DNA from 3 places in the Xenorhabdus griffiniae genome. Region 1 is predicted to be linked to each of the others. Evidence: riboswitches for the same ligand, from Rfam matches in the RefSeq annotation. Region 1 holds a riboswitch; each other region holds the start of a gene.

Region 1 (2,270 bases):
ACCATTTCGCCATAATTGAGCCGCCACGGGAAACAATGCCAGTCAGACGTTTGGCGGTCATCGGTACATAACGCAGCAGTACACCAGCATGGATAGTGAAATAATCCACCCCTTGCTCGGCCTGTTCCAGTAAGGTATCGCGGAACATTTCCCATGTCAGGTTTTCTGCAATGCCGTTGACCTTTTCCAGTGCCTGATAAATCGGCACAGTCCCAATGGGAACCGGACTATTGCGCAAGATCCACTCGCGGGTTTCGTGAATGTAGCGTCCGGTGGAGAGATCCATCACGGTATCTGCACCCCAGCGGGTAGACCAAATCAGCTTTTCCACCTCTTCTTCAATGGAGGATGTGACGGAGGAGTTACCGATATTAGCATTGACTTTTACCAGAAAATTGCGACCAATAATCATCGGCTCAGATTCAGGATGATTAATATTGGCGGGAATAATCGCGCGGCCGGCAGCAACTTCCTGGCGGACGAATTCGGGGGTAATGTTTTCCGGTAAGTTGGCACCGAAACTTTGCCCTGCATGTTGCTGGCGCAAGACTTCACTACGAATGCGTTCGCGCCCCATATTTTCACGCAATGCGATAAATTCCATTTCGGGTGTCACGATCCCCTGGCGTGCATAGTGCAATTGGGTGACTCGCTTGCCATGCCTAGCTTTCAGTGGATGCGGGCGATAGTGAAAACGCAGGTGATCTAATCCGGCATCGGCAAGGCGTTGTTGGGTAAAATCGGAACTGAGGATTGAAACAGGTTCGGTATCATTGCGTTCATCAATCCACGGTTGGCGGATCTTAGACAACCCCTTCCTTACATCCAGTATGGCAGCAGGATCGCCATAAGAGCCGGAAGTGTCATAAACGGGAACCGGTTCGTTTGCCTCAAATTGGGGATTTTCTTTCGTGCCCCCAATAAATGTGGGAGAAAGTTGGATCTCACGCATAGGAACCTGAATATCTTGACGTGAGCCTTCAAGGTAAATGCGTTTTGAGTTGGGAAAAGTAACCCCTTGAATGGAATGGATAAACGCTTGTGCCGCATCTCGTTGAGCCTTACGTGGCCGTGCTGGATGGGCTTTAGGCGAGATATCAGCCGTTGGAATAACAGTATTCGAAATAACGATATTGTTGGACTTAGACATAGCAAATTCCTGACCGTGTTATCGCCTGTCTCATTGTTGATCAGGCTTAAGTTGAGAAAATTGCTTGTCTGGAGCTCGCAGGGAGTAATGGTTGGTGCTGATTAATATCTGTACATGTAATGTATAGATGTACGATTGTTGGCAGCGGGGGATTACTCTTGTTCCCTTCGCGGGTATTAGCCCGATCAGGTTCTGCGGATCCCGAATTAACGGTCTCAGCCTGTGTCCATCGTGATATACGTTGAACGCTAGGCACTCCGACAAGAAAAAAACACCCCAAAGTATAAAGGGGATTGTGAAAACTACAACCCCGTTTTTGGGAGCATGTGTTTATTACTGTGACGCCCATTTAAGAAGAGTATTTGCCAGTGCGGTTAATATAATGAGATTGAAGACGTTATATACCCATCTCACTTCAAGATGCATATTGTTTCTCCCCGCTTCGCGGGGAGAAACAATGAGTTATGTTGTCTTATAATGAGCAACTTGAAAGGTAAAGCGTATAAATCACATAACCCATGATGGAACAGATTATGCAACAAAAACTGACAGGTGGAGAACAAGGCTGGTGGATTGTCAGTCTCGAAAATCGCGTTTGGCTCCCGCAAGGAGAGTTACCTTTAGGTACGGCCAGTCAATGGTCCTTACAAGGCCATATGGCAAAACCGATTGGTGAGTGGTTGGGGGAAACGGTCTGGCTGGTGCGTCATAAAATGGCTTCAGATATGTCCTCTCCCCGTTTAATTGCTGATCGGGATGCTAAGTTATTTCAGTTGGTTGGGCGCGGTGTTCAACTGGCTGAATTTTATCGTTCACATCATTATTGTGGTTACTGTGGTCATGAGATGCAGCATAGTCAGCATGAATGGGCCTGTTTGTGCAACCACTGCCATGAACATTACTATCCACAAATTGCGCCCAGCATCATTGTCGGTATTCGCCGTGATGACCATATCTTGCTGGCACAACACCAGCGTCACCGTAATGGGATCCATACCGTGCTGGCCGGGTTTGTTGAAGTGGGGGAAACTCTGGAGGAAGCTGTGCATCGTGAAGTGATGGAAGAGAGCGGAATTAAGATCCGTAACTTGCGTTATGTCGCCTCCCAGCCGTGGCCTTT
Region 2 (2,270 bases), 2.3 Mb from region 1:
TGCCAACCCATGTCATTTTTCAGCCGGGTATTATGCCCGGTTGATTGTTATTATCAGCACTAAATAATACATAACCGTTATTTTGTGTAACTATACCAATCATCTTGAAGTTAGATTGGTATATACTCTTTTTTGGACAATATGGTTTCATTTTAAACTGAAGCAATGCCGGCAAAAATGCACTTGATGAAATCAATGATCGTATAGACGAATAGTAAAAATCATCCTACAAATATTATAATTGAATAATATTTAATAAATGATAAACAAAAAGTAAGCTGGTTATATGTATACCAATCGTTTTTCAAGATGCGTCTTATTATCTCCTCGCTACGTAGGGAGATATAAACAATCACATAGCTTTGCAAGCTGCAACTTGAAATTCATTGGGTATAAAACAACTATATTGTATGTTCAAAAATAATAAGTGAAATTAGCTATACGCATTAAACTTCAAGTTGCAATTTATAACACGCTATGAAACGTGATTTCTCCTCGCGTAGCGGGGGAGAAATCACACGCATCTTGAAGTTAGACTGGTATATAATTTTTATCGTTATCTAAAATGAATTTTGCATAACGATAATTCTCTGGTCTACACCATAATAGATATGGAAAACAGTATTATGTATTAGTCTTATTAAAGCTATTTCTTAGGGTGAACTTTTCTTTTTGTGTTAATTCATGATGTTATGTGAATTAAAAATTATTCAGTGATTTCAAATTGGAATAGATATTAAGAACTTTAAATATGTGCGTTGGCTCCAGCGCCTGAAAAAAATGGCTTGCGATTATATAAAGAGTGTGTGATAAAACACATGGGTAAACGAAGTACGGTTCTGTTAATAAATAACAGCAACTAATACTGGTTTGTTTATTTTTATGCCAATAGGCTAATAAAGTGATTCAAAGGAAATTTTTGAAATGGCAAAAATCACTGGTACTGTGAAGTGGTTCAACGAGTCTAAAGGTTTTGGTTTTATTACTCCAGCTGATGGTAGCAAAGATGTATTTGTACATTTTTCTGCAATTATGAAAGATGGATTTAAAACATTATCTGAAGGCCAACAAGTTGAGTTTGAAATTCAGGATGGCCCTAAAGGTCCTGCTGCTGCAAACGTCACAACTTTATAGTAACAAATTTAATTTGGCGGGTATCTAATTACTGGCTAAATCTATTTATCGTTAGTTTGGTTTTAGTATCTGACGATAACCTATTGCAAATATCACTCTATTAGAGTACTAATAGGGTGATTTTTATTTTGACTCGGGGCGTTCTTTATTGAACTGAGAAGTACCCGTATTACCTGATCTGGATAATACCAGCGTAGGGAAGTCATGGTATCTCTTATTCCGATACCGCTTTTCTTTAGCTGGTGGTAGGAATCACTATAATGAGAATTAACTCACTGACTATCGCAGGAACCGATCCTAGCGGTGGTGCCGGCATTCAGGCCGATTTAAAAACCTTTTCCGCGCTTGGGGCTTACGGTACGACAGTTGTTACTGCGTTGGTTGCACAAAATACACTGGGCGTACAATCTGTGTATGATCTTGATCCCCTTTTTGTTGCTGCTCAGTTAGAATCAGTGCTTTCAGATGTCAGGATAGACAGCGCCAAAATTGGGATGTTATCGAATGCAGCTAATATCGCTGTGATAGCGGAGTCGCTGCATCGTTATGCTATTCCCTGCATTGTATTGGATACAGTTATGGTGGCGAAAAGCGGTGATCCCTTGCTATCACCGGAGGCCATTACCGCAATGGTAGAGCAATTGCTGCCACTTGTTTCTCTGATCACCCCTAATTTGCCGGAAGCGGCAGCCATATTGAACTGTGATCTTGCTGATACGGAAGATGAAATGTTACAGCAGGGCAGAGCATTACGTTCAATGGGATGTCAGGCGGTTTTATTGAAAGGCGGACATTTGAATAATGAGGAAAGCCCGGATTGGCTTTTTACCCCGCAAGGGGAGTGGCGTTTTACTGCACCCAGAATAAATACACGGCATACTCATGGAACGGGGTGTACTTTATCCGCAGCACTTGCTGCATTGCGTCCACGCCATTCAGACTGGCAAAGTACGTTGCCGGTTGCTAAAACATATTTACAAAATGCGCTGATACAGGCGGATAGTTTACAAGTTGGTCATGGCATTGGGCCAGTTCACCATTTTCATCAATGGTGGTGAATTTTGGGGTAAATAATGGGGATGCAGAGATCCCCATTTTGAACATACTGAAACTAATTGATTAGGCGATAGTAATTT
Region 3 (2,270 bases), 1.0 Mb from region 1:
CGTGTTGCCATTGGCATATTAAAGAAAATATGTGCCAGCAAAATCCCTTGTAGTCCATATGGTGTAAAACGATATTCAACGCCTATCCATTGGGAAATATTAGCCAGCCAGCCGGTCTGACCATAAACAGTAAGAATGCCAAATAGAGCAACCAAAACAGGAAGAATCAATGTCATGGCGCATAAGCGCAGAAAGAGTGTCTTTCCGGGAAAACGGCGCCGATAAAGTGCCCGAGCCAGAAAAATAGCGGGGATTACCGATAAGACGGCAGAGAGAAATGCCTGCCAGAAGGTGAATCTAATGACATGCCAGAGATAACTGTCATGCAAGAATTCCTGCCAATGGCTTTCAGGTGCATTGAACCACAGCGTCCCGAATGCTGACAGGGCAACTATAATTAACAGGCCAGAGGCAATAACCCCCGGCAATAACCAACCCGCGATTAACGGCTGACTGCGCTTTGCCATGTACGTATCCATTTTGTACGGTGTTTTGCCACATCATCTGCGTTGAATAGCAGGGATTTCTCAGGAACAGGAAGTTGTTTGAAAACGTCGGGTAAAGGGATATCAATGACAGGATACATCCATTGGGTTGTTGGAATGACTTGCTGAAATGCCGGAGAGAGCATGAAATTCATAAACTTCTGTGCCAGTTCTGGTTGTTTGCTTGAGGCCAACTGAGCAGCCACTTCAATTTGCAAGTAGTGTCCTTCCTTGAAGATAGCGGCGGCGTAGTTATCTTTTTTCTCTGACATAATGTGATAGCCAGGTGATGTGGTATAGCTCAGCACCATATCACCTTCACCTTTCAGAAACAGGCCATAGGCTTCACTCCAGCCTTTAGTGACGGTGAGTGTCTTTTGGGCCACTTTTTGCCACTCCTGAGCGGCGTTGTCGCCATAGAGTTCCTGTATCCAGAGCAGTAACCCTAAACCTGGTGTGCTGGTACGTGGATCTTGGTAAATAATCTTCCAATTCTGGTGGCTATTGATTAATTCGTCCATACTTTTGGGGGGATGAGGCAGGGTATTTTTGTTGTAAATAAAGGCAAAATAACCGTAATCGTAAGGAATAAACGTCGTGTTGTGCCATGCAATGGGTAATTTCAGTTTTGAGGTATCGACGTGACTTGGTGTGAATAATCCGGTTTGCTGAGCGGCTTGAATCAGGTTGTTATCTAACCCCAATACAATATCTGCGGGTGTTTTTTTGCCTTCCATTCTCAAACGGTTCAGCAAGGAGACGCCATCTTCCAACGCAACCAGTTTCAGTTCACAGTCACATTCTGCCTCAAAGGCTTTTTTGATAGCAGGTCCTGGTCCCCATTCAGAGGCAAATGAATCATAAGTATAAACTGTCAGGGTAGGTTTTGCCTGGCCTGACTGAGCAAAAACACTGGCAGAAACAGACAGTAGGCTGATAGCCATAAAGCGGGAAAATAATTTAGTAAACACTTTGCTCTCCTGTAGTTGCATATATCAATAGTTAAAAATATTGATAGTTGTATACCAATTGCCTTTCAAGATGCGTCTTTGATTTGCAAGCTACAACTTGAAGTTGGATTGGTATATATATCAGTTACTTAATATTTGTTATTAGCAGACAGCAAAGGATCTGAGAAGGTGCTAAATGAAAATGACATCTATTATATCAATGAGTAGCGTCTCAAATCCCTACGACGGTACTAACCGGTTCAGGTTCGACGGGTTTGTTCTCAGCAGCACTGTTTTGCGACAGCCGCACCCCGTTGAGATAGCGGTATTGTAGAGACTTCGGCTACGTCTGCAAAGTCTCATCATAGAGGTTTACCGCTTGAGATGAGTGTGAAACAATTAGCTATCTTTTTAAATTTGTTATATCGAGAGGTAGTCTGGTGATCGATGATGATGGCTACCGCCCGAATGTAGGAATTGTAATTTGTAATCGCCAAGGGCAGGTTCTGTGGGCCCGCCGTTATGGGCAGCATTCCTGGCAGTTTCCTCAAGGGGGTATCAATCCAGGGGAATCACCAGAGCAAGCGATGTATCGCGAGTTGTTCGAAGAAGTTGGTTTAAGTCGCAAAGATGTACGGGTTCTTGCCTCAACCCGGAGTTGGTTGCGTTACAAATTACCCAAGCGTTTGGTGCGTTGGGATACAAAGCCTGTTTGTATTGGGCAAAAGCAACGTTGGTTTTTATTGCAGTTATTGTGTAATGAAGCGGATATTAATGTGCAGCGCAGTAAGACTCCGGAGTTTGATGGTTGGCGTTGGGTGAGTTATTGGTATCC

What was found. Region 1 has a riboswitch for thiamine pyrophosphate ahead of thiC (phosphomethylpyrimidine synthase ThiC). Riboswitches for the same ligand answer to the same signal wherever they lie in the genome.
Region 2: linked by a shared signal. The riboswitch ahead of thiD (bifunctional hydroxymethylpyrimidine kinase/phosphomethylpyrimidine kinase) and the one ahead of thiC (phosphomethylpyrimidine synthase ThiC) in region 1 are both predicted to bind thiamine pyrophosphate.
Region 3: linked by a shared signal. The riboswitch ahead of thiB (thiamine ABC transporter substrate binding subunit) and the one ahead of thiC (phosphomethylpyrimidine synthase ThiC) in region 1 are both predicted to bind thiamine pyrophosphate.

What each region holds. Positions count from the first base shown of each region.
Region 1 is NZ_CP147737.1:406,551-408,820, forward strand. It holds gene thiC (phosphomethylpyrimidine synthase ThiC) at 1-1,150, opposite strand, end outside; TPP riboswitch at 1,296-1,420, opposite strand; gene nudC (NAD(+) diphosphatase) at 1,684-2,270, shown strand, end outside.
Region 2 is NZ_CP147737.1:2,892,386-2,894,655, reverse strand. It holds gene cspE (transcription antiterminator/RNA stability regulator CspE) at 925-1,134, shown strand; TPP riboswitch at 1,259-1,351, shown strand; gene thiD (bifunctional hydroxymethylpyrimidine kinase/phosphomethylpyrimidine kinase) at 1,392-2,192, shown strand; gene fbaB (class I fructose-bisphosphate aldolase) at 2,254-2,270, opposite strand, start outside.
Region 3 is NZ_CP147737.1:4,146,482-4,148,751, reverse strand. It holds gene thiP (thiamine/thiamine pyrophosphate ABC transporter permease ThiP) at 1-467, opposite strand, end outside; gene thiB (thiamine ABC transporter substrate binding subunit) at 443-1,429, opposite strand; TPP riboswitch at 1,655-1,759, opposite strand; gene rppH (RNA pyrophosphohydrolase) at 1,876-2,270, shown strand, end outside.